Regions from separate parts of the Thioalkalivibrio sp. AKL17 genome, predicted to be linked through region 2. Evidence: predicted binding sites of a transcription regulator. Region 2 holds the regulator's gene; each other region holds the start of a gene.
What was found. The regulator sigma-54, encoded in region 2, starts transcription at its own class of promoters, with help from an activator protein. The targets are predictions, from matches to a motif close to TGGCANGNTNCNTGCTT.
Positions count from the first base shown of each region.

Region 1: the regulator sigma-54 is predicted to act here: its motif matches at 1,257-1,273, upstream of fliL (flagellar basal body-associated protein FliL).
Region 3: the regulator sigma-54 is predicted to act here: its motif matches at 1,355-1,371, upstream of cynS (cyanase).
Region 4: the regulator sigma-54 is predicted to act here: its motif matches at 2,111-2,127, upstream of D577_RS0112015 (pilin).

Region 1 covers NZ_KB898764.1:447,369-455,495, reverse strand. Annotated here, with positions in the region: gene fliM (flagellar motor switch protein FliM) at 1-729, opposite strand, end outside; gene fliL (flagellar basal body-associated protein FliL) at 740-1,219, opposite strand; gene D577_RS0102065 (flagellar hook-length control protein FliK) at 1,430-2,515, opposite strand; gene fliJ (flagellar export protein FliJ) at 2,583-3,044, opposite strand; gene D577_RS0102055 (FliI/YscN family ATPase) at 3,041-4,420, opposite strand; gene D577_RS0102050 (FliH/SctL family protein) at 4,417-5,181, opposite strand; gene fliG (flagellar motor switch protein FliG) at 5,178-6,191, opposite strand; gene fliF (flagellar basal-body MS-ring/collar protein FliF) at 6,181-7,875, opposite strand; gene fliE (flagellar hook-basal body complex protein FliE) at 7,905-8,127, opposite strand, start outside.
Region 2 covers NZ_KB898768.1:52,607-60,733, forward strand. Annotated here, with positions in the region: gene D577_RS0110345 (LLM class flavin-dependent oxidoreductase) at 1-876, shown strand, start outside; gene D577_RS0110350 (NAD-dependent epimerase/dehydratase family protein) at 881-1,828, shown strand; gene D577_RS0110355 (calcium/sodium antiporter) at 1,847-2,821, shown strand; gene D577_RS0110360 (KpsF/GutQ family sugar-phosphate isomerase) at 2,812-3,789, shown strand; gene D577_RS0110365 (HAD family hydrolase) at 3,789-4,325, shown strand; gene lptC (LPS export ABC transporter periplasmic protein LptC) at 4,322-4,900, shown strand; gene lptA (lipopolysaccharide transport periplasmic protein LptA) at 4,897-5,439, shown strand; gene lptB (LPS export ABC transporter ATP-binding protein) at 5,436-6,176, shown strand; gene D577_RS0110385 (RNA polymerase factor sigma-54) at 6,261-7,784, shown strand; gene hpf (ribosome hibernation-promoting factor, HPF/YfiA family) at 7,788-8,126, shown strand.
Region 3 covers NZ_KB898769.1:26,111-34,237, forward strand. Annotated here, with positions in the region: gene D577_RS0111690 (EAL domain-containing protein) at 1-684, opposite strand, end outside; gene cynS (cyanase) at 863-1,309, opposite strand; gene D577_RS0111700 (sigma-54-dependent Fis family transcriptional regulator) at 1,492-3,150, opposite strand; gene D577_RS0111705 (ABC transporter permease) at 3,359-4,198, opposite strand; gene D577_RS0111710 (ABC transporter substrate-binding protein) at 4,195-5,478, opposite strand; gene D577_RS0111715 (ABC transporter ATP-binding protein) at 5,515-6,375, opposite strand; gene D577_RS0111720 (OsmC family protein) at 6,828-7,376, shown strand; gene D577_RS0111725 (acyl-CoA dehydrogenase family protein) at 7,394-8,127, shown strand, end outside.
Region 4 covers NZ_KB898770.1:767-7,575, forward strand. Annotated here, with positions in the region: gene D577_RS0112005 (mannose-1-phosphate guanylyltransferase/mannose-6-phosphate isomerase) at 1-1,296, shown strand, start outside; gene D577_RS0112010 (prepilin-type N-terminal cleavage/methylation domain-containing protein) at 1,533-1,961, shown strand; gene D577_RS0112015 (pilin) at 2,222-2,674, shown strand; gene D577_RS0112020 (TIGR02281 family clan AA aspartic protease) at 2,906-3,463, shown strand; gene D577_RS0112025 (MarR family EPS-associated transcriptional regulator) at 3,789-4,115, shown strand; gene D577_RS0112030 (nucleotide sugar dehydrogenase) at 4,480-5,646, shown strand; gene D577_RS0112035 (DUF4258 domain-containing protein) at 5,873-6,127, shown strand; gene D577_RS0112040 (DUF2283 domain-containing protein) at 6,130-6,321, shown strand; gene D577_RS0112045 (DUF6364 family protein) at 6,764-6,809, shown strand, end outside.

The sequences.
Region 1 (8,127 bases), on a different contig from region 2:
ATCGGAGCGATCCGACTGGATACCGGTATCCAGCTGCTCGCGGATCGGTTCGATCATCGAATACGGCAGCGTCACGTGGAGATTGCCGCCGCCGCCATCCAGCTCGATGTGGAATTCGTTGATCACCACGATCTCGGTGGGGCTCACGATGTTCGCGAACTGGGGATTGACCTCGGAGTTGAGGAACTCGAAGTCGATGTCCATGACCGGCTCCCAGGCCTTGGTCATGTCCTCGAACGCGCCCTCGAGGATGCTGTGCACCACCCGCATTTCCATCGGGGTGAAGTCACGGCCCTCGATGCGGGTGTAGAAGCGCCCGTCGCCGCCGAAGAAGTTGTCCACCAGGATGAACACCAGCTTGGGATCGAACACGAACAGTCCGGTGCCATGCAGTGGATGCGCGCGCACCAGGTTCAGGCTGGTGGGCACGAACAGCGAGTGCATGTACTCGGAAAACTTGGTCAGCCGGGTGCCGCTGACCGAGATCTCGGCCGAACGCCGCAGCATGTTGAACAGCCGCACGCGCAGATGCCGGGCAAAGCGCTCGTTGATCATCTCGAGCGTGGGCATGCGCCCGCGCACGATCCGGTCCTGGGTAGCAAAGTTGAATTCGCGCGCCTGACCGTCGCTGGGGAACTCTTCCTCCTCGGTCTCGACGTCACCGGCATCGACGCCGTGCAGCAGCGCGTCGATCTCGTCCTGGCTCAGGATGTCGGTTTGCTGTGCCATGACGCGCGCCTTACTGCATGACCAGTTCGGTGAACACCACGCGCTCCAGATCGAAGGGCGCTTCGCGCGACTCCAGGATCGCACGGACGGTGGCCGTCAGGTCCTCCGCCAGCGCTTCCTTGCCTTCCCGCGTGTTCAGCTCGGTATATTCCTGATCCGAGAGGACGCCGAGGATGTCGTTGCGGACTACGGGAAGATGATCCTCCACGGCTTCCAGGACCGCCGGGTCGGTGGACACCAGACCGATCTGCACGCGCAGGAACTGCACGCTTCCCGGGGCATCGATGTTCACCGTCATGGGATCGAGCGATGAATAGTGGCGCTCGGGCGGCAGATCTTCCGCCGTTTCGTCAGCCTCCTGAGACAGCAGAAACCAGGCGGCCGCGCCTCCGCCGCCGGCGAGCAGAACGGCGACGACCAGGAGGATGATGATCATCCATTTCTTGCCGCCGCCCCCCTTGTTCTCGAGTTCGACTTCCTTCTCCGCCATGACACACCCGCGTTGCGTGGATTCGCTGCCCGAACCCAAGCAAGCGCGGTGCCATGAACAAAGATTATTTTAGAAACAGAAGGTTGTGGTCTTTTCAGTGGAAAAGACACCCCGCGGGGTCAAGGCGCCGCCCGATTCATGCGTCAACGAACCGGTTGTTCGTCCGAGCGACGCGTCGAAATTCTGGCGGGCGGTCTGCCGGAACGGGCCTCAGGCAAAGAGGTCCACCCGACGGTTGAGGAAGGAAAGGGTGCTGCCGGGGGCGACGGGGCCTTCTTCTTCATCGCTCCCTTCGCCATCCGCACCCGTGGCGACACCGGGCTCATCCCCGCCGCCGTAACCGTCGCCGGCCATCTCCGTATCGGTGGAATCCTCCGGCGGTTCATCCGACACCGAGGCATCGGCGAGCTCGAGCCCGCTGTCGGCCAGACTGTCACGCAGGCGCGGCATTGCCGCTTCCAGCACCTCGCGGGTCACGGGGTTGGTACTGAAGAACTGTACGCTGGCACGATCCCCCTCCATGCTGACCCGCACATCCAGGACCCCCAGCTGAGGCGGATGCAGTTTCATCTCGGTGCGCCCGCCACGGGCCTGCGCCATCATCTGGATCTGCTCCGCAAGCTGGCGATCGCCCGAAGTCTGCAGCAGACGGGTCAGATCCAGCCGCATCCCGCCGCCCCGCGCGCCCTCGGCATCGGAGGCCTGGGTCGCCGGCTGGGCCAGTGCCTGCGCATTCTCACGGCCGCTGCGCGCCGATTCCGAGGCCTGCGTCAGCCACTGGGCCAGGACCTCGGTGGTCCCTTCACGCGAGCCACCGCCGGTCAGCGCCCCCGGAGCAAGTTCCTGCAGCCGCGACCCCGGGTTCTGCCCTTCCGGGCCGGCCTGCAGGAACAGGCGCATCAGGGAAACCGGGATGCCGTCGCCCGCCGCTCCGGACTCGGGCCCGTCTTCCAGCAGACTGCGCAGCTCGCGGCCGTCGATCTCTCCGTCACTTTCCTCGCCGGTGAGCCAGCCGGGCGGCAATTGCATGCCGTCCACAGCGGTCAGATCCTGCCCCTGCAGGAGATCCTGGAACCGCTGGATCAGTCCTTCCAGATCCAGCTCGGCCAGCTCGGAATCATCCACCCCGAGCGCGCCCAGCATCGCTTCCAGCTGCGGGCGGAGTGCCTTCAGGAAACCGTCTTCCCCGCCTTTTCCCTTGTCTTTCAATTCCTTGAGCCGATCCATACCCTCGCCGCCGTCGAGCAGCTGCGCCAGCGCTCCCAGCCCCTGTCCCGATGCCTGTGCTGCGATCATGTCCCGTCCTCGCCTGTTGCGCGCACCGCGCGCGTCCGCCCCTGCGGGGGCTGCGTACTCGTGCCTTTCAAGATTCCTGCCAGTTCACCGTACGTTCACCGGATTCCGGTTCCCGTGCGAAGGCCTGGCGGGTCGCCCACATGTCCTGCTCCACCTGCTGCCGCCGGGCCTGATGACGCTGGTCTTCGGCTCGCGTGCGTTCCAGCAGCTTTTCCAGCGACATGCAGTCGCGATGGTGTTCCAGCCATTGCTCGCGAGCCGTCTCCACCTGGCTTTCGGCCGCCTGGATGCGCAGGGCCTGCTGTTCCAGCGCCTCGCGCAGCTTCTGCCGCATGCCGGCCAGCCACTTGAGGGTGTTGGGGTCCTGCGGCATGGAGGCCGCCAGGTATTCCTGCTGGAAGGTTTCCAGCTGCTCGCGCTGGGCCTCGGCGGCGTTCAGCTGAGCAATGCGTTCGCCCAGTTCGCGAGTCGCCTCGGTCTCGCCGATCTGGCGGATGCGCAACAGCCGTTCGATGCGCTGCGGATTCATGCCCCGCCCCCGGTGAGTGCGATCAGCTGATCCCGCGCGGTGGCAAAATCCACCGCCTCGGTCGTGCCCTGCGCCAGGAACTGCTCCAGCCGGTCATGCATCGCCACGGCCTGGTCGAGGTGTGGATCGGCACCCTTGCGGTAGGCCCCCACCGAGATCAGGTCGCGGTTGCGCTGATAGGTGGCGGCCAGATCACGGAACCGCCGTGCCGCTTTCTCGTGTTCGGGCGTCGTCAGCGCACTCATCACGCGCGAGATCGATGCACCGACATCGATGGCCGGGTAGCGACCGGTCTCGGCGATCTCGCGCGAGAGCACTACATGCCCGTCAAGGATCGCGCGCGCAGCGTCCACGATCGGATCGTTGGGGTCATCCCCCTCGGCCAGCACCGTATAAAATCCGGTGATCGAGCCCCCGCCCACGTCACCATTGCCGGCACGCTCCACCAGCTGCGGCAGGCGCGCGAACACCGAGGCCGCATACCCCTTGGAGGCCGGCGGTTCGCCGATGGCCATCGCGATCTCGCGCGCGCCCTGGGCGAAGCGGGTCAGCGAGTCCATCAGCAGCAGCACGTTCAGCCCCTGGTCACGGAACTGTTCCGCCACCGTGGTCGCCACCCAGGCCCCGTGCTGGCGCAGCAGCGGCGATTGATCGGCCGGGACCGCCACCACCACCGTACGCCGGCGGGATTCCTCGTCCAGGATCTCGTGGATGAAGTCGTTGACCTCGCGCCCGCGTTCCCCGATCAGCCCGACCACGATCACGTCGGCGCTGGTGTGGCGGGTCATCATCCCCAGCAGCACGCTCTTGCCCACGCCGGAACCGGCGAACAGCCCCAGCCGCTGGCCGCGCCCGACCGACAGCAGCGCGTTGATCGCGCGTACGCCGGTATCCAGAGGCTCGCGCACCGGGGCGCGCGACAGCGGGTTGATCGGCTGTCCGTTGAGGGTGGCGCGGTCATGCGTTCGGATCGGCCCGAGGCCGTCCAGTGGCTCGCCACGGGCGTCGATCACCCGCCCCAGCAGGCCATTGCCCACCGGGACCGAACGCTGGGTGTCCACCGGCTCGATGCGGGCCCCGGGCACCAGCCCGGCGGCCGCCTCCTCCGGCATCAGGAACGTCCGGTCGTTCTGGAATCCGACGACCTCGGCGGGCACGGTTTCGCCCCGTTCGCCATGGATCAGGGCGCGGCCGCCCAGCGGCAGGCGCAGGCCCTCGGCCTCCAGGGTCAGACCGGTCACGCGCGACAGGATCCCCTGCGACTGCGGGGCCGCCACCCGTTCGACCCGCCCGCGCGACTGCTCCAGCCGTTCGCGCAGGCCCGCGGTGAGCCCGTCGCGCTGGCGTGTATGGGCATCGCGAATACTGGCGGTCATGCCGGATCCTCCTCATCACGGGCCGACGCATCGTCCCCGGGTTCCTCTCGCTTCTCCGGGGCAGCCCTGTCATGCGCGGGGGCCTCGACCGGCTCGCGCGGCTCCGGATCCGTGTCCGGCACGTTCGCGTGGCCGTCCCAGATGGCCTCCACGGCCTGCCGCAGACGGCGCTCCAGACTGGCATCCACTTCGGACGCACCCGCCTCAACCCGACAGCCACCGCGCGCCAGTTCCGGGTCCGGGACCCAGCTGATCTCGCCCGCCTGCGCGGACCCCCATTGCTCGACCAGGGCCTGGTCCTCGGGGTTCAGATGGACCCGCACGCTGCGATTGCGCCCCGGCAGCTGCCGCATCGCCTCATCCAGTACCTCGCGGATGATCTCCGGACGAGTCTGCAGCTCCACCCGGATCACCTGGCGCGCCAGCGCGGTCACCAGCGACAGGAGTTCCGGTTCCAGGGAATCCGCGGCATCGGCCAGCGGATCGCTGAGCCCCTGACCCACCGACTCCAGGGCCGCCACGGCCTCGCGCAGCTTCTTTTCCTCGCGCGCCCGCGCCGCCTTTTCGGCCTCCTGCTTGCCCAGTTCATGGCCCTCGGCGTAGCCCCGCTCGAAACCGTTCTGGCGCGCCTCTTCCTCGATCGCCTCGATCTCGGCGGCGGTGGGCAGGCGCCGCTGTTCCGGCTCGTTGCCGTTCTCGTCGAACTCCGGCGGCTCCCACAGGGAGGCCGCGCTGGCGGACCCGGCGTCGTGCACGCTCACAGCATCTGCTCCCCGCCCTTGCCGCCAAGCACGATCTCACCGTTCTCCGCCAGGCGGCGAGCGACCTGCAGGATCTCCTTCTGCGCCCCCTCGACCTCGGACACGCGCACCGGCCCCTTGGCTTCCAGGTCCTCGCGCAGCATTTCGGCGGCGCGTTTGGACATGTTGCTGAAGATCTTGTCTTTCAGGTCGTCGTCGGCACCCTTCATCGCCAGCACCAGGGATTCGGTGGACACCTCCCGCAGCAGGGTCTGGATCCCGCGGTCGTCGACGTCGATCAGGTTGTCGAAGACGAACATCAGCTCCTCGATACGGCCGGCCAGATCCTGGTCCATCTCGCTGACCGTATCCATGATCTCCGCCTCGCGCGACCCGTCCATCAGGTTCATGATGTCCGCGGCCGTCTTCACCCCGCCGACCATCGAGGTCTTGGCGGTGTTGTTGCCGGAAAGCTGACGGTCGAGGATGTCATCCAGCTCCTGCAGTGCCGAGGGCTGCACCCCGTCCAGGGTCGCGATGCGCATCACCACGTCGGACTGTACCCGCTTGGGCAGATAGCTGAGGGTCTCGGCGGCCTGATCCGCGTCCACGTGCGACATCACGATGGCGACGATCTGCGGGTGCTCGTTGCGCAGCATGTCGGCAATCGCGCGCGGGTCCAGCCACTTCAGGGCATCGATCCCCTTGGAGTTGCGTCCCAGCAGGATACGGTCGATCAGGCCCTCGGCCTTGTCCTCGCCCAGCGCGTTCTGCAGCACGCTGCGCACGTAATCGTCGGCGCCGATACCCAGCGCGGTCTGCTCGCGCACGTGCCCGGAGAAGTCCTCCAGCACCGCGTTCACGTCGGTGCGCGAGATGCGCTCCATGTTGGCCATGGCCGCGCCGATCTTCTGGACCTCCTTGGGCCCCATGTGGCGCATGACCTCGGCGGCGGAATCCTCACCGAGGCTCATCATGAACACGGCCGCCCGTTCCGCGCCATCCAGTTTGGACTTCTTGCTATCGGCCATCTTCGTTCAACCAGGTCTTCATTACCTGCGCCACGCGTTTGGGATCTTCCTTCACCATCCCCCGCACGGCCTCGAGGTCCATCTCCTGCTGATCCTCTTCCGGCCCGGTCAGCGAAGCCACCGCGGAGCCCTCACCGCTGGGACCGCCACCACCGGCCGCAGATTCCCCGCTCTGGTCGGTCAGGGCGAGATTCTCGTCCGACTCCGCCTGCGGCTGCTGCGCCGGGCGCGCGGTTGCACCGCTCATCAGATGTTTCAGGGCCGGACGGATCACGGTCAGCAGGATGATCAGGGCCAGCATCAGCGCCCCGATGAGCTTGGCCAGCTCCATGAACCAGGCCTGGGTCCAGAACGGGCGTTCTGCCTCGACGATTTCTTCCTCCACCGGCGCCTCGAACGGAGCACTGACCACGTTGATCGAATCCCCGCGCTGCTCGCTGAAGCCCACCGCCTGGCGGACCAGGTTCTCCAGACGCTCGATTTCCTCGGCGTCGCGTGCGACGCGCTGGACCTCGCCATCCTCGCCCACTTCCTCGCGGAAATCGACCACCACGGCGGTCGACAGCCGCTCGACGCCGCCGGGCATTTCGCGGATGTGGGCGATGCGACGATCCACCTCGTAGTTGCGCGTCGCGGACCCCGAGCGCTGACCGGCCGCCCCATTCTCACCATTTTCCGCGCCTTCGCCTTCTTCTTCGCCCACGGCGCCCCCGGCGGGCGGCTGATTGGTCAGCGCGCCCGGCACGCCCATCGGCCCTTCGCCGGCGTCCCCGCGAACATCTTCGGAGATCTGCTCCGAACGCAGCGCGATCGTGTCGGGGTCGTAGAGTTCTTCGGTACGTTCGATTTCGGAAAAATCGATGTCCGCCGACACCTGCACCCGCACGCGGTCGCCGCCCACGAGCGGCGACAGCAGGTCCCGGATCGCCTCGGCATAGCGGCGCTCCACCTGGCCCTGGAACGACAGACGGTCGCCACTGCTGCGCATGCCGCCCTCTTCCATTCCGTCCTCGGTCAGCAGCCGGCCCTGCTGGTCGACCACGGTCACGTTTTCGGGCGACAGGTCCGAGGTACTGGAGGCCACCATGTGGACGATGGCCCGGACCTGCGATTCGCTCAGGGAGCGGCCCCCGTGCAGGTGCACGGTTACCGAGGCGGTCGCCGGGGTGCGTTCACGCACGAAGACCGAATCCTGTCCTTCGGCGATGTGCACGCGGGCACGCTCGACCGCGTCCAGCGAAGAGACCGTGCGGCCCAGCTCGCCTTCCATCGCCCGGCGATGGCGCGCGCTTTCCATCATCCGGCTGGTGCCGATCCCGGTGTCCTCCTGCAGGAGCTCGAAGCCGACATCCCCGGAACGCGGCAGCCCTTCACCGGCCAGATGCAGGCGGGCTTCACCCACATCGCCGCGCGGCACCTTGATCTGACCGGTATTCGTATCAATACGGTAGCGGATGCCGGCCCCGTCCAGCGCGGTCACCACCTCCGCGGCCTCGTCCTGGTCGAGCGACGAATACAGCGGGACGAAGGTGGGGCTCATCGCCCAGAATACGATCCCCGCAATCACGGCCAGCGCACCGGCCAGCATGCCGATCAGGGCCAGCTGTCGGCCGGCCGGCATGGTGCCGAAATCCTTGATGCCGCCGCTGACGACGGCGGGCAGACTTTGCTGTGCTGCGGCCATGATCACGTCTCTCCGGAGGGATTACAGGCCTACACCTGCATCCGCATGATTTCCTGATAGGCATCCAGCAGGCGGTTGCGCACCTGATTGGTGGCCTCGAACGCCAGGCTGGACTTGTTCATCGCCACCATCACCTGCGGCAGGGACACGTTTTCATCGCCCAGTTCAAAACGGGTCTGCAGATCGGTCGCCTCCTGCTGCACCTCGTTCACGTTGCGCAGCGAGTCACGCAGGACGTTCTGGAAGTCGGCG
Region 2 (8,127 bases):
AACCTGCGCCTGGGGCTGGGGGTCGTGCCCCTGCCCTATCACCACCCGCTGCGGGTCGCGCAGCGCGTCGGCATGCTCGACCAGCTCTCCGGCGGCCGCCTGGAGCTGGGCATCGGCCGCGGCTTCTCGCCGCCGGAATATGCCACATTCGGCGCCGAGATGAGCGAGGGCCGCGCCCGGGTCGATGCCGGCCTGGATGCCCTGCGCCAGGCCTTCGCCACCGGCCGCATCACTCAGCACGGGCCCTTCCACCACCTCGACGACGTCCCGGTGATGCCGGCAACGCTGCAGGACCCGCACCCGCCGCTGTGGACCGCCGCGGTCAGTCCCGAGTCGTTCACCTGGGCGGCGGAACAGGGCATCGGTGCGCTGGCCGGCCCGTTCAAGCCGTGGCAGATGATCCGCGAGGACATCCGCCTGTACCGCGAGGGCTGGACCCATGCCGGCGGCGACACCCCGCACCCGCCGCGCGTGGGCATGACCCTCGGCGTGCTGTGCCTGCCGGACGGCAAGCGCGCCCGGCGTGAGGCCAAGCCCGCGTTCGAATGGTTCTACCGCAACATGTTCCGGCAGACCCTGCCGGTGCTGGAACGCCTGATCGAGGGCTACGACTACTACCGCTCGCTGGGCCGCTTCCGCCACCTGGTCAAGGCCGGGATCAACCTGAAGATCCTCGACATGCTGGGCATGACGCTGGTCGGCACCCCCGAGGAATGCCGCGAGCGCATCGAGGCCCTGCGCGAGGCGGGCGTGGATCACCTGCTGCTGGCTTTCGGCGCCGGGGCCGTGCCGCGCGAACTGGCGGAGGAGTCCATGCGCTGCTTCGCCGAAGAGGTCATGCCGGAATTCCTCGATGGCCCCGCCCCGACCCGATAACCGCATGCGCGTTGCCGTCACCGGCGCAGCCGGTCGCATCGGCCGGGTCCTGCTGCCCGAACTGCTGCACACCCCGGAGGTGGAGCGGATCATTGCCCTGGATCGCGAACCGGCGGACTTCCCCGGGGCCGCGACCCTGCCGGCGGACCGCTACGACCTGCGCCAGAAGGATCTGGCGCAACTGACGCCCGAAGACCTCGCCGGGACCGATACCCTGGTGCATCTGGCCTTCCAGCTGATGGGCGGGCACGGCGGACGCCAGCGCCACGACCGCGACTGGGTGCGCCGGCAGAACGTGGAACTGTCGCGGTCGGTCTTCGCGACCGCCGCACAGGCCGGTGTGCGCCATGTAGTGTTCCTCTCCAGCGCCGCGGTCTACGGCCCGTGGCCGGACTCGCCCGTCCCCCTGGACGAGGACCGGCCGCTGCGCCCGCGCTTCCCCTACGCCGAGGACAAGGTCGCCACCGAACAGGCCCTGGAGGCCACGGGGCGCGACTATCCCGATCTGGTCTCCACCGTCCTGCGGCCGCCCGCGGTAGTCGGGCCGCATGCCCACCCGCTGCTGCAGCGGATCGCCCGCAGCCGCCTTCACCCGGCCGGGATCGACGCGCCGGTGCAGATCCTGTGGGAAGAAGACGCCGCGCGGGCAATCGCCGCCGCGGTCACCCGCCGCGCCCCGGGCTGCTTCAACCTGGGCACCGAACCGGTGTGGTCGCTGCGTGCCATGGCCCGTTACGGTCGGCGCCTGACCCTGCCGGTACCCGCCGGCCTCATTCGCAGACTGCACCCGCTGGCCTGGCGCCTGAGCGCACGGGCCGGTGATCCGGGCTGGGTGCGCGGGCTCGACGGCCCGCTGGTCCTGGACTGCACGCGCGCACGCCGGGAACTCGACTGGCAACCCCGGGTCACGACCCCGGAGTGCCTCGAGCGCCTGCGGGTCGGCAATCGATAGGGGGCGACCGGACCACGCATGCTGCTGCCGCTGCTCGCCGTCGTCGGTGGTCTCGTGCTGCTCGCCGCCAGTGCCGATCGCTTCGTGTTCGGCGCCGCCGGCCTGGCGCGCGGGCTCGGGGTCTCGCCGGTGCTGATCGGCCTTACCGTAGTCGCCTTCGGCACTTCGGCCCCGGAGATCATCGTCTCGCTGCTGGCCAGCCTGCAGGGAGCGCCGGGGCTGGCGGTGGGCAACGCGATCGGCTCGAACATCGCCAACCTGGGACTGGTACTCGGGCTGGCCGCCCTGATCGCCCCGATCATCGCCGGTCACGGGCTGGTACGACGCGAACTGCCACTGTTGCTGCTGGCCACGCTCGGTGTGCTGTTGCTGCTGCTGGACGGCCGGCTGGCGCGGGCGGAAGGGGTGATCATGCTGGCCGGCCTGATCGCGGTCGTGGTCTGGATGATCCGCGCGGCCCGCCACCCCGGCACGCCCCCGGAGTCCGACCCCGGGCTGGCCCCGCCCCCGCCGGCGGCCACGCCCGGCGGTCTCCCGACCGCCCTGGGGTGGCTCGCCGGCGGTCTGGTGGTGCTGCTGGCGAGCAGCCAGGCGCTGGTCTGGGGGGCAGTCGAGATCGCCACCGCCCTGGGAGCCGGCGAACTGCTGATCGGCCTGACCCTGGTCGCGATCGGCACCAGTCTGCCGGAACTGGCCACCACCGTGGCCAGCGCGCTGCGCCGCGAAACCGGCATGGCCCTCGGCAACGTCGTCGGTTCCAATCTGTTCAACCTGCTGGCGGTGCTGGCGGTACCCGCCCTGATCGCGCCGCTGGCGGTGGAACCCGCAGTGCTGACCCGTGACTATCCGGTGATGCTGGCCCTGACCGTGGCGGTGCTGCTGGCCGCCCGCTTCGGCTCGGGACGCATCACCCGCTGGCACGGAGCCCTTCTCCTTCTGGCCTTCAGCGGCTACCTTGTGACTCTCGCAATCACGGCACCGGCATGGATCTGAACCCCGACACAACCCGCAAGCTTGCACTGGCCGTCCTCGAAAATGAGGCCGACGCGGTGCGCGGCCTCACCGCGCGCATCGACGACGCCTTCCTCGCGGCCTGCCGGCACATCCTCGCCTGTCGCGGGCGGGTGGTGGTTACCGGCATGGGCAAGTCCGGCCACATCGGCAGCAAGCTGGCGGCCACCCTCGCCTCCACCGGCACGCCGGCGTTCTTCGTGCATCCGGGCGAGGCCAGCCACGGCGATCTCGGCATGATCACCCGCGACGACGTAGTGATCGCCCTGTCGAACTCCGGCGAGACCGACGAGATCCTCACCATCCTGCCGCTGATCCGACGCCTGGACGTCCCGCTGATCGCGATGACCGGCAACCCCGGCTCGCGCCTGGGCACCGATGCCAGCGTACACCTGGATGTCAGCGTGGAACACGAGGCCTGCCCGCTGGGGCTGGCGCCGACCTCCAGCACCACCGCGGCCCTGGCGATGAGCGATGCCCTGGCGGTGGCGGTGCTGGACGCGCGCGGCTTCACCGCGAACGACTTCGCCCGCTCGCATCCCGGCGGCCGCCTCGGGCGTCGCCTGCTGATCCACGTCGGCGACATCATGCATACCGGCGAAGCGATCCCGCGCATCGCACCAGACGCGCCGCTGAAGGATGCGCTGTTCGAGATCACCCGCAAGGGGCTGGGGCTGGTGATCGTCAGCGACCCGGAGGACCGGATCCTGGGGGTCTTCACCGACGGCGACCTGCGCCGCACCCTGGACCTCGGCCACAGCCTCGACAGCCTGACCATCGGCGAGGTCATGACCCGCGACGGCCACACCGCCGGTGCCGACTGGCTGGCGGCCGAGGCCCTGGAGATGATGGAGAGCCGCCGGATCAACGCCCTGCCGGTGGCCGACGCCGACCGCCGCCTGCAGGGGGTCATCAACATGCACGACCTGCTGCGCGCGGGGGTGGCCTGATGAACACCGAAACCGACCTTTCCACCCTGCAGCGGACCACCCGACTGTTGATCCTGGACGTCGACGGCGTGCTGACCGACGGCGCGCTGTTTCTCGGCGACGGTGGCGAACAGTACAAGGCCTTCCACAGCCGCGACGGCCACGGCCTGCGCATGGCCATGGACGACGGGCTGGAGGTCGCAATCCTCACCGGGCGGCAGTCGGCGGTCGTGGAGCATCGCCTGCGGGATCTGGGCATCCGTCACTGCATCCAGGGCCGGCGGGACAAGGGCGCCGCGCTGGCGCAATTGCTGGAGCAGACCGGGCACCGCGCCGCCGAGGCCGCGTTCGTGGGCGACGACGTGGTCGATCTGCCGGCGATGCGCAGGGTTGCCCTGGGCATCGCGGTCGGCGACGCCCATCCGTTCGTGCGCCAGCACGCGCAGTGGGTCACCACGGCCGGTGGCGGGCGCGGCGCGGTGCGCGAAGTCTGCGAGGACCTGCTGGCCGCGCGCGGCCGCCTCGAGGCCGTGCTCGAAAGCTACCTGCACGCATGAGCCCGGATCCGCGTCGCGCCCTGCTCGCCGCCTGGCTGCTGACCACCGGGCTCCTGCTCGCCGGGCCGACAGCGGCCGAGCCGCCTGCCGAACCCGCGGCCGACGCCGAACCCACGCTGCAGATCGAGGGGTTTACCGCGCATGTCACTGGCGAGGACGGGCGGCCCACCCACCGCCTGCAGGGGGCGCGGCTGCGCGAATACGACCGGGATGCGGTCCAGTTCATCGATGACCCGGAGCTGGATCTGCTGGACCAGCGGGGCCTGAACTGGACCTGGCGGGCCCCGCGCGCGGCGCATCAGCCCGATCGCGAACTGCTGCATACCTTCGGCCACACCCGCGGCGTGAGCCCCGAACGCAACGAGCGCGTGCGCACGGTGATCGAGTCGCGCGACGTGCGCGTGGCGCTGGACACCCGGCTGACGACCTCGTCGGCGTCGAGCACTCTGGAACAGCCGGGACTGTTCCAGCGGGGTACCGGCCTGCGCGCCGACCCGCAAGCGGATACCATTGAACTGCTCGCCGAGGTCTACACGCTGTACAGCGACCTGCCGCAGGAGGACCGCCCGGAATGAACCCGGCCACAACCGAACATCGCCGCGCGGGCATCCGCCGACCGGCCCCGCTGCTTGCCGTAGCGGGCGTACTCGCACTGATCCTGGCGGCCCCGCCGGCGACCGGCCGCGAGGATGCCCTGCCGGTGGAGATCACCGCGGACCACGCCGAGATGGACGAACGCGCGGGCACCGGCACCTACACCGGCGACGTAATCGTGGTGCGCGGCGATGCCACGCTGGAAGCAGACCGCGTGATCGTGCACATGCGCGAGCGCCGCCCCTACGAGATCGAGGCCCACGGCGAGCCCGCACGCCTGGAGTCGCCCGATCCCGAGACCGGCGAGATGCGCATCGCCGAAGGGCTGCGCATCGACTATTTCCTCGACGAGGAACGCGTGATCCTGACCGAACGGGCGCGCGTCATCACCGCCGCCGAGGATGCCCGCGGGCAGCGCATCACCTATGACCTCGAGCGCGACGTGATCCGCGCGGAACGCGGCGACACCGACGACGAGCGCGTGCACATCCGCCTGCAGCCACGCGAGGACGATCCATGAGGCCCGCGGCCGACGGCCATCTGGTCGCCCGCGAGCTGAGCAAGCGCTATGGCCAGCGTACCGTGCTGGACGCAATGGACGTGGACCTGGTGCCCGGCGAGGTGGTCGGCCTGCTGGGACCCAACGGGGCCGGCAAGACCACCTGTTTCTACAGTCTGGTCGGCCTGATCCGGCCCAATACCGGGCGCATCACCCTGGGCGGGCGCGACATCACGCAGGCCCCCATCCACGAACGCGCCCGCGCCGGGCTGGGCTATCTCCCGCAGGAGGCCTCGATCTTCCGCCGCCTGTCGGTCCAGGACAACCTGCAGGCAGTGCTGGAACTGCGGCCCGGACTGGACCGCCACGAGCGCCGCCGCATCGGCGATGCCCTGATCGAGGAATTCCAGCTCGAAACCGTGCGCCACAGCCCCGGCATCGCGTTGTCCGGAGGCGAACGGCGGCGCGCCGAGATCGCCCGTGCGCTGGCCGGTGATCCGCGGTTTATCTGCCTGGACGAACCCTTCGCCGGGGTCGACCCGATCTCGGTCAGCGAGATCCAGGAAGTGATCCGCCACCTGGCCGAACGCGGCATCGGCGTACTAATCTCGGACCACAACGTGCGCGAGACCCTGGGCATCTGCCACCGCGCCTACATCCTCAGCGAGGGGCACCTTCTGAGCGCGGGAACGCCGGAGGAACTGCTGGACGATGCCCGCGTGCGCGAGGTCTACCTCGGCGAAAATTTCCGCCTGTGACACCGATCGCCACATCCGGCCGGTGCACAAGGCCACAACAAGGGATTACTATTCACTTATGGTGAACAACGCCTCTCCCAACTCATGCTGAAGCCCGGGCTGAACCTGCAGCTCGGTCAGACGCTGACCATGACGCCGCAGCTGCAGCAGGCCATCCGGCTGTTGCAGCTCTCGACGCTGGAGCTCCAGGCCGAGATCCAGCAGGCGCTGGAAAGCAACCCCATGCTGGAACAGGCCGAGGACGACGAACTCGGCGCCGATGGCGAAGAAACCCCGGACCCCGGCACCGAGGGCGAGAACGAGACCGCCAGCGATGCCGCCGCCGGCACCGGCGAAACGGTGGACGCCGGCGGTTCGGAGGATGTCATCCCCGACGAACTGGTGACCGACACCCGCTGGGAAGACATCTACGACGCCAGCGCCAGCCCGCGCGGACTGGACGACCGCGATCCCCTGGAAAACACCTCGGACGACGATGGCGGTGGCCTGCAGGACCACCTGCTGTGGCAGCTGCATCTGTCGCACCTGACCCCGCGTGACCAGCGCATCGGCGCCGCCCTGATCGACACCATCAACGGCGACGGTTACCTCGAGGGGGACGTCGAGACCCTGGCCGACACCATCAGTCAGGGCGAGGACACCCCGGTCGGCACCGACGAGGTGGAGGCAGTGCGCCACTGGCTGCAGCACTGCGACCCCCTCGGGGTCGGGTCGCTGGATCTGCGCGAGTGCCTGGAGGTCCAGCTGGGCGAGCTGGCGCCGGACGCGCCCTCGCGCGAAGCCGCGCGCGCGGTCCTGGAACACGGCATGGACGCCCTTGCCCGGCGTGACTACAAGGCACTGCAGCGCCAGAGCGGCGTGCGCGATGCCGACGAGCTGGCCGCGGCCCTGGACCTGATCCGTACGCTCAACCCGCGCCCCGGCGCCCAGATCAGCGAGACGCCGCCGGAATACGTGGTCCCGGATGTCTACGTGCGTCATACCGACCAGGGCTGGCAGGTCGACCTGAATCCCGAGATCGCCCCGCGCATTCGCGTCAACGACCTCTACGCCGGCATGGTCCGCCAGGTCTCCGATGCCCGCGACAGCGCATTCATGCGCGACCAGCTGCAGGAGGCGCGGTGGTTCATCAAGAGCCTGCACAGCCGCAACGACACCCTGCTGCGCGTAGCGCGAGCGATCGTCGAACGCCAGCAGGGGTTCCTGGAACACGGCGAGGTGGCGATGCAGCCGCTGATCCTGCGCGACATCGCCGAAGCCCTGGAGATGCACGAGTCCACGATCTCGCGGGTGACCACGCAGAAATACATGCACACCCCCCGCGGAGTGTTCGAATTCAAGTATTTCTTCTCCAGTCACGTGGGCACCAGCGACGGCGGGGAATGCTCCGCGACCGCGATTCGTGCCATGATCCGCGAACTCATCGAAGAGGAAACGCCGGGCAAACCGCTCAGCGATTCCCGCCTCGCCCAGATCCTGGCGGATCGGGGCATCAACGTGGCCCGACGTACCGTGGCCAAATACCGGGAGGGCATGAACCTGCCATCCTCCAGCGAACGCCGCCAGATGGCCGCCATGCCGACCGGAAGCAAACCGAAAGGAGCCTGACCCATGCAGATCAACCTCACCGGACACCACGTCGAAATCACCGACGCCCTGCGCGACTACGTCAACGAGAAATTCCAGAAGCTGGAACGCCACTTCGACAAGGTGATCGACGTGCACGTGGTGCTGACCCACGAGAAGACGCAGAAGCTGCACAACAAGGCGGAAGCGAATCTGCAGGTCACCGGCAACCACATCCACGCCGAGGCCAGCCACGACGACATGTACGCCGCCATCGACGGCCTGATCGACAAGGTCGACCGCCAGCTGATCAAGCACAAGGAGAAGGTCAAGGACCATCATCGCGCCGAAGGCCACCAGCGCAACCGCGAACAGACCCCGTAAA
Region 3 (8,127 bases), on a different contig from region 2:
CGGTTCCAGCACCCGCAGCTCGCCGGGTTCGAACGCCCCGGCCCCGGCCATGCGGTCGAGCACGCCGGTGCGGACCGTGCCGGCGTCCGCGCGGCCGTCGAGCACGGCCTCGACCACGCGGTCATGTGGCATGTCGGTGAAAGTCAGTTCGGCGAGATCCTCGCGCGGATCCACGCCGGCATCCAGCAGGGCCTCGTGCCCGGCATGCCAGCCACCCAGCGAACCTTCCTGCACCGCGAACAGGTGCTGGCCGGCGATGTCCTCCAGCGCGGTGATGTCGTCGCGGTCGGCGCGCGTGAAGATGACGCCGCCGAACAGCCGGACCGGTTCGCCTTCGTGTGACGCGATCAGTGTGGTCAGGCGGCTGATGCCGTGGGCGTATTCCAGCTGGACGTAGTGCCCGGTATTGGTGAGAACGAAATCGATCTCTTCCCCCGCAGCCGCGTCTTCCAGCTCGGGGTAGTTCATCGCCCGCATGCGGAAATGGACGCCGAAATCCTCGCCGACGGCCTCGGTCAGGTAGTCCGCGGTCGGTTGCCAGCGGGCCTCGGCTGCACTTGCCTCGCGCACCGCGAGCACACCGATGTCCACCGTCGTGGCCCCATCCGGAGCGCCGGCGACCGCGCCCGGGAGGGACGGGAGCAGCATCACGGCCAGGACGAGGGTGCGGGGCAACCATTGCATGCCGGTCAGCCTACTACGAACCGGGCAGTGGATGCTCGTACGTGCAGACAACGGTTTGATTCGGGAACCTTTCGTGCCCGCGAGGGGCAGGGAAATGCAGGGAGGGCAGGGAGGAAAGGCTGGCAGAGCCCCGCCCGGGCCACGGCCACGGGCGGGCAAGGGGGCGAGTGGCCGGTGTTCACCAGCTCTTGTAGGGCAGGAACTTGCCGTTCCAGGTGATCTTCACCCGATCCCCCTTCGGGTCCTCGACCTTGTCGATGTCCATGGTGAAGTCGATGGCGCTCATGATGCCGTCGCCGAACTTTTCGTGGATCAGCGCCTTCATGGTGTCACCGTACACGTTGATTGCCTCGTAGAAGCGGTAGATCACCGGGTCGGTCGGGATGGTCTTGTCCCAGTGCTTGTGCGGGAACGCCTGCAGGGCCTTCGACACGTCGGGGCCCAGGTCGAGAAACGCGGTGAGCCGGTCGGCCGCCTCGGCGTCGAGGTGATTCATGCCGTAGCAGGCCGAGGTCACGTAGACCTCGTGCAGGCCGGTGGCCTCGGCGATGCCGGCCCAGGTCGCGGACCGGCTCTCCTTGGCTTCGAGGATGGTGGCGGTCATTTCGGTCTTGCTGAGGGTCATGGTGGCCTCCCGGTTGGTGTCGGATCAGTGTTGCCACCCAATGCTCTGCAGATCCCGTGCCAGCTGGACGCCGTTCACCGGATCCGCTCCGGGACGGCCGTACGGGAGCACGGGTCGGGTGAGGCGGACACTTTGTCCGCTCCCGGTGCGGACAAAGTGTCGACAATGTCCGCACCGGGGTCTCAGGCCAGTCCCAGTTTCTTCAGGCGGTAGCGCAGCTGGCGCGGGGTGAGGCCCAGGTCCATGGCGGCACGGGTCTTGTTGCCGCCGCTGCGTTCGATGGCGTCCCGCAGCTGGTCGGCCTCGGAGGCGTGCACGCGGCGGTAGGGGCGGACGATGCCGGGGCCGGCCGCCCCGTCGGAGTGCGCCTCGTTGCCGTGCGTGCCGGGAAAGGCCGGGGTGTCCGGCGATGGTGCGGCGTCCGGTTGCGGGGAAGCGGCGGGACCGCTGGCGTGCAGCCCCGGGCTGATGCGCGATTCTTCGTGCAGGATCTCGTCGATCAGGGCGGTGCCGATGCGGCCCTCGCTGGAGAGCAGCACCGCGCGTTCCAGCACGTTCTCCAGCTGGCGGATGTTGCCCGGCCAGTCGAAGGTCTCCAGACGCTCCATCACCCCGTCGTCCAGGACCACGTTCCAGCCATGGACGTGGGTGTAACGGTCGAGAAAGTGCCGTGAGAGCAGGCGAATGTCGCTGGCGCGATCGCGCAGCGCGGGCATGTGCAGCGGGATCACGTTGAGGCGGTAGAACAGATCGAGCCGGAATTCCCCGGCATTGACCGCTTTCTGCAGGTCCTTGTGGGTGGCGGCGACCACGCGCACGTCCACCGGGATGTCGCGCGATCCCCCGATCGGCTGCACGACCCGTTCCTGCAGCACGCGCAGGATCTTGGACTGCAGCGCCTCCGGCATGTCGCCGATCTCGTCGAGGAACAGGGTGCCGCCGTCGGCCAGGGCGATCTTGCCGGTCTTGGCGCTGGAGGCCCCCGTGAAGGCCCCTTTCTCGTGGCCGAACAGTTCCGATTCCAGCAGGTCGGCCGGGATCGCGGCACAGTTCAGGGAGATGAACGGTCGCGCGTTGCGCTGGCTGATCCGGTGGATCATGCGCGCGATCTTTTCCTTGCCGGTCCCGGAGTCGCCGGTGATCAGCACCGTGGCCTGGGTGTCGGCGATGCGGTGGACCTGCTTGAGGACGCTGCGCAGGGCGGGGCTCTCGCCGAGGATTCCGTATTTCGCCCCCTGGGTGTCGAGGGCGCTCTTGAGGTAGCGGTTTTCCGAGACCAGTTCGGCCGTGCGTTCGGCGATCAGCTGGTTGATGCGCAGGACCTGGCCGATCATGGAGGCGACAACGCGCAGCACGTTGAGATCGTCCTGGAACTGGCGCGAGCGCCGGCGCAGACGGTGGACGCCGAGTACGCCGATCGGCTGTTCGTCCTGCACGATGGGGACCCCGATATACGCCACGGTCTCCTGCGGCAGGGTGGCGCGATCGACCGCCCGGGCGAGATATTCCGGCTCGTTGTCGATGTCCTGGATCAGCGCGATCTGTCCGGTCTTCATCACCCGGCCGGTCACGCCCTCGCCCAGCGAGTAGCTGCCGCGCTCGCGTTCGGCGTCGGTCAGGCCGTAGGCATGCCGGATCTTCAGCTGTCCGCTGTCCGGGTCGGGCAGCAGGACCCGGCCGCGGTTGAGCCCCAGCAGCTGGGACATCATGCCGAGGATGCGGTAGATGGCGGCGTCCGGGTCGCGCGAACGGCCCATCAGCCGGGCGACCTCCAGCAGCAGGGTGATCTCCTGCTCGCGGGTCGCCTGGTCGGTGCGGTCTTCGGTGGCGGTGTCGTTCATGCCCGGTGGACATGCAGAAACCCTGCCAGTGTCAGGGAGCCGGGCACGGCGCCATGCAGCGCCCGGTTGGTCCGGCGGTGGGGCCCCGTAATGCACGCGAATGGTGCAATCCTGCGATATCCGTGCTTCGGCGGTGCAGGTGGAAAGGGAAAAAGGCCCGGCCGCGAACGGCCGGGCAGATGGAGGGAGCAGGGAGGAAGGGGGTGGTTCAGCTTTCGGCGTGGTAGCTGCTGCGCCGGATCAGCCGCACGCAGATGGCGTCCAGCATATAGCCGATCAGGCCGATCACCAGTACGAAGGCCGCCAGCTTGTCGTACTCGAGCGTGTCGCGGGCATCGTTGATGGCGTAGCCGAGTCCCGAGGTCACGCCCAGGTATTCCGCCGGCACCAGTACGATCCAGGCCACGCCGACGGCCAGGCGGATGCCGGCGAACACGTCCTGGGCGATCGCGGGCATCACGATGTAGCGCAGCGTGTGGTAGGGGTTGGCGCCCAGGTTGGAGCCGACCTTCAGCCACATCGGATCGATGCGCTGCACCCCGTGTGCGGTGGCGTAGGTGATCGGCCAGACCGCGGCGATGGCGATCAGGAAGATGATCGCCGCATCCCAGGTGGCGAAGGCCAGCACCGCGATCGGCATCCACGCCAGGGGCGAGATCATGCGCAGGAACTGGAACGGCACGTGGGTGGTTTCGCGCAGCACGTTGAAATAGCCGATCATCACCCCCAGCGGGACCCCGATCAGGATCGCGTAGAGCAGGCCGAAGCCGACCCGGTGCAGGCTGGATTCGATCGGCGACCACACCTGCCCGGAACTCACGATGTCCCAGAAGGCGGTCAGCGTGGGCCCGGGGGCGAAGCTGGCGAACGCCATGGTGTCGGGGTTGTTGGCGATCAGCCAGCCACCCCACCACCACAGGGCGAGCAGTCCGGCGATGCCCAGTACCGGATACTGCAGCGCCCGACGCAGGTGATTGGCGGTGCGCAGCGAGGCCCACCCCCACTCCCCGGGGGTGGCCGGCAGGTCGAATGTCGCGTCACGGTTCATAGCTGTACGATCTCCTCGCGGGCAAACGGCGAATCCATGTCCACGCCGGGTGCGTTGTGCCAGGCGGTGTATTTCTCCATGGCCTTCTCGACGAACTCGTAGTTGACCAGGTCATCGGCCACTTCCTGCGGGTCCAGGCCCTGCAGGAAGGTGGTGTCGCCGCCGACCAGGGTCTCGTTCATCGCCCCGACCAGCATCTTCGTCGCCGACGGGTAGGGCCACGGGGAGAAGTCGATGCGGCCGTTGCCCCAGTCGGCGTGGCGGATCGCGCCGGAGTCGATGTAGGTGCTGTCGTCGGCGTAGTTGGTCATCGCGCGTTCCACCACCCCGGACGGCATCGGCAGATAGCCCTTGCCGTCACGCGACAGCAGGTGGGCGACCTCCTTCTTGTTGTCCTGAATATGCCCCTGGGCGCGGACCACGGCGTTCATGGTCTTCTGCGTCCATTCCGGCTGGCGGTCGGTGAGCGTCTCGTTCATGCACACCACGCAGCAGGGGTGGTTCTTCCAGATGTCGCCGGTGAAGCGCAGCAGATTGCCGTGGGCCAGCATCTCGCCGGCGGCGTTGAAGGGCTCGGCGACGATGAAGGCGTCGATCGAACGCGCAGCCAGGGCCGGCGGCATGTCCGGCGGCGGCATCAGCATCAGGTTGACCTCGTCCGGTGCCAGATCGTCGCCCTGATCCTTGATGACCGGCTTCAGGCCGGCGTCGCGCAGGGCCATCTGCATGACGACGTTGTGCATGGAGTACCAGTAGGGCACGGCCACGCTCATGCCACCCATGTCGGAGAAGTCGTTGACCTCCACGTGACGCCCGGTGACCACCGCCGAGCCGTTGGTGTGGGCCCAGGACATGATCTTGGCCGGGAAGTCGTTCTGGTAGCGCATCCACAGCGGGATCGGCTTGAGCAGGTGGACCAGGTTGAAGCGGTTGGCCGCGAAAGATTCGATCAGCGGCGACCAGCCGCGGATCAGCTGCGGTTCGGCCACCTCCAGGCCTTCGTCCTCGAAATAGCCCTCGGAATGCGCGACCAGCAGGGCCGCGGCGTCGGTGATGGGGATGTAGCCGATGCGGACGACGCCGTCGAAGTCGTCCACTTCGGGGTCGACGCCACCCAGGTCGGGTTGCTGGGCGAGCAGCGAGCCCGGGGCGGTCAGGCCGGCGCCGGCGACCAGCGAGCCGGCCGCCGCCGAGCGCAGGAAGGTACGGCGGGACAGGCTGCCGCCAAGGATGCGGTCGAGTTCCGCGTCGATGTGGTGGTGGTTGTCACAGTTGCACATGGTGAGGTTCCTCTCGGGTGACGGGCTAGGGACGGTTCAGGCCGCGCGAATCGCGCGACGGGCGGGGGCGGATCCGGATGCGGCGGGATCGTCGGCTTCGGGGGCTTCGGCGGATGACGACGTGTCATCGGTCGGGTCGGGGCGCGAGGCCGGATGACGCGTCGCGCCAAAGAACTCCATCAGCTCGGCCTTCAGTTCGGTGAATCCGGGGCTGGTGCGGTCGCGCGGATGCGGCAGGTCCACCTTGAGCTGGTGTTGCAGCGTGCCCGGGTTGGAACCCATCACGACCACGCGATCGGCCATGGCGACGGCCTCTTCGATGTCATGGGTGACGAACACCACGGTGATGCCGCGATCCCGCGAGAGCCGCACGACCTCGTCCTGCAGTTCGGTCTTGGTGAACGCATCCAGGGCGGAAAACGGCTCGTCCAGCAGCAGGAGTTCCGGGTCGGTGGCCAGGCTGCGCGCCAGGGCCACGCGCTGCTGCTGGCCACCGGACAGCGACTGCACGTTGACCTCGGCCTTTTCGGCCAGGCCCACCGTCTCCAGCAGGGCGTCGACGCGCTTGTTCATGCCTTCCTGACGGCCCTGGAAGATCAGGCCGAGGGAGGCGTTGCGGCGCACGGTCATCCACGGGTAGAGCGAGGGCTTCTGGAACATCATGTTCCAGCGCGGGCTGGGCTTGATGACCTGGTGGCCGTTGATGCGTACCGCGCCCTCGCTGGGGATCAGCAGGCCCGCGAGCATGTGCAGCAGGGTGGATTTCCCGCAGCCGCTCTGCCCGATCAGGGCGATGGTCTCGCCGGGGCTGACGGTCAGCTCGATGTCCTGGAGCGTCGGGTCCGTCTGTTTCGGATAGTGATGCGTGATGTAGTCGATGGAGATGGCTGCGCCCATGGCGATGCTCCTCTTCCGGGAACGTTGATGGGCCGTGGTTCTCACGGCGCGCTCACAGGAACCCTTACAAGAGGCGTGCCAGATGCAGAACGGCGGCGGACCGGGCGCGAAACGGGGTGGCTCCGGAGGGGGTGAAACGGCTGCAGGACGCGGATCAGCGGGGACCAGGCGGGGGTCACGGGCCGGCGCTGGCGGTGACGCCGGGTGGCGGTGGCCGACGTTTCGTCGTGGTGCAACGGGGCATTGTGTCGACAATGTTGGTGCAAGGGGCGGACAAAGTGTCCGCTTTGTCCGACTGCGGGTCAGGGCAATCTCCCCGGATGGACTGCCGATCGGCCGAAAACCGCGGCATGGCGCCATCGGGGCCAACATGGCACGGCTTCTGCAACGGGACTGGCGACCCGGCCAAAAAGGTTCGGGCAGTGACCAAACAATCGTCAGGAGACCTGATCATGTCGACCGCAGAAGCCACCACCACGATTTCCATGAATGCCCTGGATCCCATCGACCAGGACGGGCTGAACAAGCTCGCCGACAAGGGCAAGTCCAACCCCGACAGTGTCGTGACCCTCAAGGCGCGCACCGTGTGCGAGGGCAAGTTCCGCAACCTTACCTACGTGCGTGACCTCGATGCCCACGTGATCGACGAGCCCCCGCATCTGCTGGGCGACGACACTGCGCCCAACCCCTCGGAGGCCGCGCTGGCCAGCCTGGGGGCCTGCCTGTCGGTGGGGATGCATGCCAACGCCATCGATCGCGGCATCACCCTCACCAAGCTGGAGCTCTCGCTGGAGGGTGACATCAACGTGACCGCGGTCTGGGGCGTGGGCGACACCGACAAGTCCAAGCGCCTGGGCTTCACCGACATCCGCGTGAAGGTCGACCTCGAGGGCGACGCCAGCGAGGAAGAGCTGCAGGAACTGGTGGCGCACGCCGACTTCTGGTCGCCGGTCGCCAACACCATGCGCAACCCGGTCAACGTGGCCGTGGAAAAGGCCTGAGGCCGAGGAGACCCGTAATGCTCGAGACCCGTGAACAAGCAACGGGGGTGGCGCCGGTCTCCGCACCGGTGTACGCCGAGGACGGGCTGCGGGACCTGGTGGCGGGGCAGCTTGCCCCGCTCACCGTCCGCATCGACCGTGACGGCCATTACCCCGAGGAATTCCTGCATCAGGCGGGTCAGCTGGGTGCGTTCAATGCCCATCTGGCCAGCCAGAACCCCGCGGGGGTCACGGACCTGGTGTCCGCGATCCGCGCCGAGGAGGTGATCTCCGCCGAATGCATGACCACCGGCTTCGTTGCCTGGTGCCAGAACGCCTGCGCCTGGTACGTGGAGAACAGCGATTCCTCCACGCTCAAGCGCGAGGTGCTGCCGAAGCTGGCCAACGGCGAGGCGTTCGGCGCCACCGCGCTGTCCAATCCGATGAAGTGGTTCGCCAGCATCGAGGAGCTCAAGCTCTCGGCCGAGCGTGTGGAAGGCGGCTACGTGGTGTCCGGGGCGCTGCCGTGGGTGTCGAATCTGGGCGAGGACCACTACTTCGGCGCGATCTTCCGTACCACCGATGACAACCCGCGTCCGCTGATGGCGGTCATCAACTGCGCCGACCCCGGCTTCAGCCTGACTCCGTGCCCCGAGTTCATCGCCCTGGAGGGCTCGCGCACCTTCGGTTGCCATTTCGACCGGGTGTTCGTGCCCGACGAGCACGTGCTGGCGGATCCGCTGCCGGAGTACATCCAGCGCATCCGTCCCGG
Region 4 (6,809 bases), on a different contig from region 2:
GCTGCGGAGCCCGCCCCGGACCCCGCCCCACGCTTCGCCCCCGCCCGCGTCCTCGTCGGCGCCGAACACCGCTTCCTCGCCGCCGAACAGCTCCGCAGCGCCGGCCACACCGACCTGCCGCCACTGATGCTGGAACCCGAGGGCCGCAATACCGCCCCCGCCATCGCCCTGGCCGCCGCCTGTGAAGAAGCCGCGGGCCGCGACCCGCTGCTGCTGATCCTGCCCGCCGACCACTACATCGCCTGCACCCGCGACTTCCACGCGGCCGTGGCCCGCGCGACCCCGCTGGCCGAAGAAGGCTACCTCGTCACCTTCGGCGTTTCCCCCGAGCGCCCCGAGACCGGCTACGGCTACATCCGCCGCGGCGAGTCACTGGGCGACGGTGGCGCCCGCGTGGCCCGCTTTACCGAAAAGCCCGACGCCGCCACCGCCCGGCGCTACCTGGAAGAGGGCGGCTACCTGTGGAACGCCGGCATCTTCCTGTTCCGCGCCTCGCGCGTACTGGCCGAACTCGAACGCCACGCCCCCGACATCCCGCGCGCCGCGCGCGCCGCCATCGCCGGCGCCCGGCACGACCTCGACTTCCTCCGCCCCGACCCCGAGGCCTTCCGCCAGGCCCCCGCGCGCTCCATCGACTACGCCGTGATGGAAGCCACCGAGGCCGCCGCCGTCACCCCACTGGACGCCGGCTGGACCGACATCGGCTCCTGGGAGGCGCTGGCCGCCCTGCAGGCCCCGGACGCACAGGGCAACCACACCCGCGGCGACACCGTACTGGAAGACTGCACCCGCAGCCTGGTGGAAGGCCACGACACCCTCGTCGCCGCCCTCGGCCTGCAGGAGACTGCCGTGATCGCCACCCCGGATGCCGTGTTCGCCGCACCCCGCGACAGGCTCCCCGAACTGCGCGCCCTGGTCGAACGCCTGCGCGAACAGTCCCGCCCCGAGGTGCACCAGTACCCCACCGTGCACCGCCCCTGGGGCCACTACCGCAGCATGGAGACCGGCGAGCGCTACCAGGTCAAACACCTGCACGTACGCCCCGGCGCGCGGCTCTCCCTGCAGCGCCACCGCCACCGCGCCGAACACTGGATCGTGGTCGCCGGCACCGCCCGCGTCACGCGCGGCGAGCAGGTGTTCGACCTGCACGAGGATCAGTCCACCTACATCCCCGTCCACGGGATCCACCGCCTGGCGAACCCGGGTCCGGGGCCGCTGGAGGTGATCGAGGTGCAGACGGGGGATTATCTGGGAGAAGACGATATCGAACGGCTGGAGGGGCAGAGGACCGGGTAGGCCCCTTGTAGGTGACACGCTTTGTCACCTCGGGTGACGAGATTTGTCACCCTGCTGGGAGTGACGAAATTCGTCACCCCTGTTGGAGCGGGCTTCGCAAGTGAAATCCCGCATAAACAGAAAGATAGGCATTTTCATTATTTTGGCATGGGTGATGCATGACTCCGGGTGGCTACCCAAAGGTGGCTGGACTCTGGTCCCGCTAATCCATGTCAAGGAGACATACCATGCAGAAAATGCATCGCTCCGCCCAAAAGGGCTTCACCCTGATCGAACTGATGATCGTCGTCGCGATCATCGGCATCCTGGCCGCCATCGCGCTGCCGGCCTATCAGGACTACACCGCTCGTGCCCAGGCGGCAGAAGGACTTTCCGTAACCTCCGGCCTCCGCACCGATATCGCTGAGCGTGTGGCCACCGGTCGTACCGTCGATTTTTCGCCTGATGTGACCGAACTCGAACGCGGTGAATATATCGACTCTATCGAGTATGCTCATGACGGCGCTGATGGGCCGACGATTACTATCACTTGGGATTCGGAGAATTCGGGCCTGTCGGGTGATATGCTGCTGTATCCCCGTGACTGGGATGACGATGCGGACGCCGAGAATAACAACATTGCGGGCTGGATCTGCGCCGAACTGGATCTGCGCCGAAGATGGTGACATGGCCGAAAATCACCTCCCGGGTGGTTGCCGCGACGACTGATCTAGGGCAGTGAAGCGTCAGCCGGAGTCTTCTTCGGCACGGTGAGAAAGGCCGCCCTTCGGGGCGGCCTTTTTTGTTTCAGAAAATGTGTCTGACTCCTCATTTTTGGCACATGAAATGCTTTTTGTAGCTTGAGCGCTGGTGCAGAGGCCTCTGCAGGGTCGGCTGCTCCGGGCAATCCATAAGGCATTTATCGGGCTTCGAGGAGAGAGTCACCATGACAGGCAGGACGACGCAGGGCTTCACGTTGATCGAATTGATGATCGTTGTGGCGATCATCGGCATCCTGGCCGCGATCGCGGTTCCGGCCTATATGGAATACACCGCGCGGGCGCAGGCCGCCGAGGGTGTGACGATTACCGCCGGGTTGCGCCAGGACGTGGCGGAAAGGGTGGCTCAGGGAAGGAGCCTGGAGGGCATGAATACGGATGGCTATGATTTCGAGCCAGCGAAGTATATCCGTGAAGTGGAGCTGGAAAACGACGAGGATGATGGCCTGACGATCATAATTCGCTGGGATGGGGACAACTCGGCGCTCGGGGACACGAGCATGACGTTCCGGCCGAAGAATGCGGATTATGCGGATGACGGCAACGTGGCCGGCTGGTACTGCGCCGCAGCCGACGACATGGCCGAGCGGCACCTCCCGAGAGGATGTGTCGAAGAGTGATCCAAATGAACTCCCGGGGCAGTGCCAATCGACCATGATCGTGTCCTCGTTTTGCCCTGGCCTTGCGCACACGCGTGGGCGCGTAACCGGGTATGGGGGGCTCATTACATGAGTAAGCTCGCGTCGGGTTGGGGTGGTCGCCTCGGGTGGCTCCTGTGTTTGGGGTTTCTCCAGGTCGCCCCACTGTCTGCGGGTGAGATCACCGTCCACGCGGTATTCGATGGGCAAGCGGTGATCTCCGTGGACGGCGAGCGGGCCGTGGTGGCCGAGGGCGAGAGCGGTCCCGGCGGGGTTCGGGTGCTGCAGGCGGGCGGCGGGCGTGTGCAGGTGGAGTTCGCGGGGGAGACCCGCTGGCTGGACCGCGGGGCGGGGGCTTCGCGTGGTGGCGTGACGGGTGGAGCGGGTGGTGCCGCAGGGAAAGCCGTCGGCCCCGGGGTCACCGTGTACACCGATTCGCGCGGGGTGCACAGCCTGACCGTGGGCGTGAACGGCCGGGCCATCACCATGGAGGTGGACCGCGAGGCCGAATCGGTGATGCTGCGCGAGCGCGACGCCGAACGCGTCGGGGTGGACGCCGACGCCGGCAATACCGTGCACCTGCGTACCGAGCGCGGCCGCGTGAACGCCCGCCGCGTCACGCTGGATGAAGTGCGGGTGGGTGGCATCCGCCGCAGTGGCGTGAGCGCGGTGATCGTGCCGGACGATCACATCCACCGGGCGCGCCTGGGGCGGACCTTCCTCGATCGGGTGGAGGTGGAGCCCAGCGGTGACGCGCTGATCCTGCGGTAGGGGCGGTTCGCGCCGGTTCGCCTGCAAGCAGGCTCCTACAGACGGGCGGTGGGGCACCGTAGGAGCGGCCTCGGCCGCGAACCGGACGTGCGTTCGCCCGGGCTCCGGCTGTTCGCCTGCAAGCAGGCTCCTACAGGCGGGTGGGGAGGCTGTTCGCGTGCGGGCGTGCTCCCACGATGGGCGATGTGTCCTTGCCGGTCCACGGGGGGTATGGTCCAATATGCTCCATTCGTTCAGGGGGTGAACGGCGCCGGCCGTGCGCCGCCGTCCGGATCCCCCGCGTATCCCGGCACCGACGTGCCGAAAGCCCCTCGAAGGCGGTGAATTGCAGCGAGACGAGATCCAGTACCGAATTCTGAAGATCCTTCAGGACCATCCCGAGCTGAGCCAGCGCGAACTGGCGGAACGGCTGGGGGTGTCGGTGGGCAGTGCGCATTATTCTCTGAGGGCGCTCATCGACAAGGGCTGGGTCAAGGCGGGTAACTTTGCCCGCAGTGAGAACAAGACCCGCTACCTGTACAAGCTTACCCCGCATGGCGTGGCGGAAAAGGCCCGGCTGGCCCGTGCGTTCCTCCAGCGCAAGCGCGAGGAGCATGCCGCCATTCAGGCGGAGATCGCGGCGCTGGAGGAAGAGCTGAGGCAGAGCCGGTAGGAGGCCAGCCCCCTGGCCGATGGGGCCGTGTTGTAGGAGCGCAGCCCCCTGCGCGATGGGGCGTGTCCCGGGCCCGATCGGCCGGAGGGCCGGCCTCCTACGGTGTTGTAGGAGCGCAGCCCCCTGCGCGATGGGGCGTGTCCCGGGCCCGATCGGCCGGAGGGCCGGCCTCCTACGGTGTTGTAGGAGCGCAGCCCCCTGCGCGATGGGGCGTGCCCCGGGCCCGATCGGCCGGAGGGCCGGCCTCCTACGGTGTTGTAGGAGCGCAGCCCTCTGCGCGATGGGGGTGTCCCGGGCCCGATCGGCCAGGGGGCCGGCCTCCTACGGGGGCGGGAAATTAAAACAGACCAGGAAGGATGACGGAATGAAGATTGCAGTGGCCGGAACCGGTTATGTGGGCCTGTCGAATGCCGTGCTGCTGGCGCAGCACCACGAGGTGGTGGCGCTGGACGTGGTGCCGGAGAAGGTCGAAAAGATCAACCGGGGCGAATCGCCGATCATCGATGCCGAGATCGAGGAGTTCCTGGGCAACGGCTCCCTGAACCTGACCGCGACCCTGGACCCGCAGCAGGCTTACCAGGGCGCGGAGTTCATCATCATCGCCACGCCCACCGACTACGACCCGCAGACCAACTACTTCAATACCCGCTCGGTCGAATCCGTCATCCGCGACGTGCTGGCCATCAACCCGCACGCGACGATGGTCATTAAATCCACCGTTCCAGTCGGCTACACGCGCGAGATCAAGGCGCAGATGGAGACCGACAACGTCGTGTTCTCGCCCGAGTTCCTGCGCGAGGGCCGGGCGCTGTACGACAACCTGCACCCCTCGCGGATCATCGTCGGTGAACAGTCCGATCGCGCCGAAACCTTCGCCAACCTGCTGGCCGAAGGCGCCGTGGACGACGACACCCCGATCCTGTTCACCAACTCCACCGAGGCCGAGGCGATCAAGCTGTTCGCCAACACCTATCTCGCCATGCGCGTCGCCTACTTCAACGAACTGGACAGCTACGCCGAGACCCACGGCCTGGACACCCGGCAGATCATCGAGGGCGTGTGCCTGGACCCGCGCATCGGCAGCCACTACAACAACCCTTCCTTCGGCTACGGCGGCTACTGCCTGCCCAAGGACACCAAGCAGCTGCTGGCCAACTACGACGAGATCCCCAATAACATCGTCAAGGCCATCGTCGACGCCAACCGCACGCGCAAGGACTTCGTGGCCGATGCCGTGATCGCCCGTAACCCGAAGGTGGTCGGCATCTACCGCCTGGTGATGAAGAGCGGCTCCGACAACTTCCGCGCCTCCGCCATCCAGGGCGTGATGAAGCGCATCAAGGCCAAGGGTATCGAGGTGATCGTCTACGAGCCGGAGCTTCCGGACGACGAGTTCTACCGCTCCCGGGTCATCCGCGACCTCGAACAGTTCAAGCGCGAGGCCGACGTGATCGTCGCCAACCGCATCACCGACGACATCCGCGACCAGACCCACAAGATCTACACCCGCGACCTGTTCAACAACGATTAACGCTCCGTAGGAGGCCAGCCCTCTGGCCGATCGGGCCCGTCCGGAACCCCAATCGGCCGGAGGGCCGGCCTCCTACGGGGTGCCGGGTTGCCGCAGGAGGCCAGCCCCCTGGCCGATCGGGCCTGTCCAGACCCCAATCGGCCGGAGGGCCGGCCTCCTACGGGGTGCCGGGTTGCCGTAGGAGGCCAGCCCCCTGGCCGATCGGGCCTTGACCGAAGGCAATGGAATGCATTCCCAGAGATTTGAACGGCGGGTGACCGTAACGCGCCACGCGCAAGAACGAATGAAGCAGCGCGGTATCTCCGAAGCCGACCTCCTGGAATTGCTTGAGCGCGGCGACTTGCGTTACAAGGACGAGATACGGCTTTGGGTGGCGAAACACTTCGAGGGGCGGTCCGATAATCTTATCTGTGCAGCCGTGATCCTTGAGGAGCAGTTGGTGGTCAAAACCGTTATGCACCACTTTGACTGGAGAGAATGACGATGCGCACCACGTATGACGAAGCGGACGACGTTCTCGTGCTCCACCTCTCGGACAAGCCGATCACGCGCGAATGCTCGCAGGACTGGAATACCCATGTGAGCTACGCAGAAGACGGAACGATCGTCGAAGTCGTGATCCTCGAAGCATCCAAACAGGGCGCATGGCCACTCCTGCGATCCAGGGCCGCTTGATCCCCGTGACCCGCCAGAGGCGCGAACCTCACCTGTAGGAGCCCAGCCCCCTGGGCGATTGGGGTTCCGGACAGGCCCCATCGGCCAGGGGCTGGCCTCCTACGATGGGCCCGGACATCCTGTAGGAGCGCAGCCCTCTGCGCGACAGGAAGCCGAACAAGGCCCGATCGGCCAGGGGCTGGCCTCCTACGATGGGGCCGGACATCCTGTAGGAGCGCAGCCCTCTGCGCGACAGGAAGCCGAACAAAGCCCGATCGGCCAGAGGGCTGGCCTCCTACGGGGGGGCTGTGGCGCCAAACCACGTCTTTGTCATCCCGGTCGCGGCGAAGCGACAAGCCGGGATCTTTGGCGAAAGAGCAAGCGGTCGAGTTCGTCCTGGATGTGAATGAGCCCGTGCCGTACAATTCCTTCAAATTTGCCATACATGCCGGGAGGTGATCGTATGGAACAGGAAACCACCAAGGTGACCGTGCGCCTGCCCAAACAGG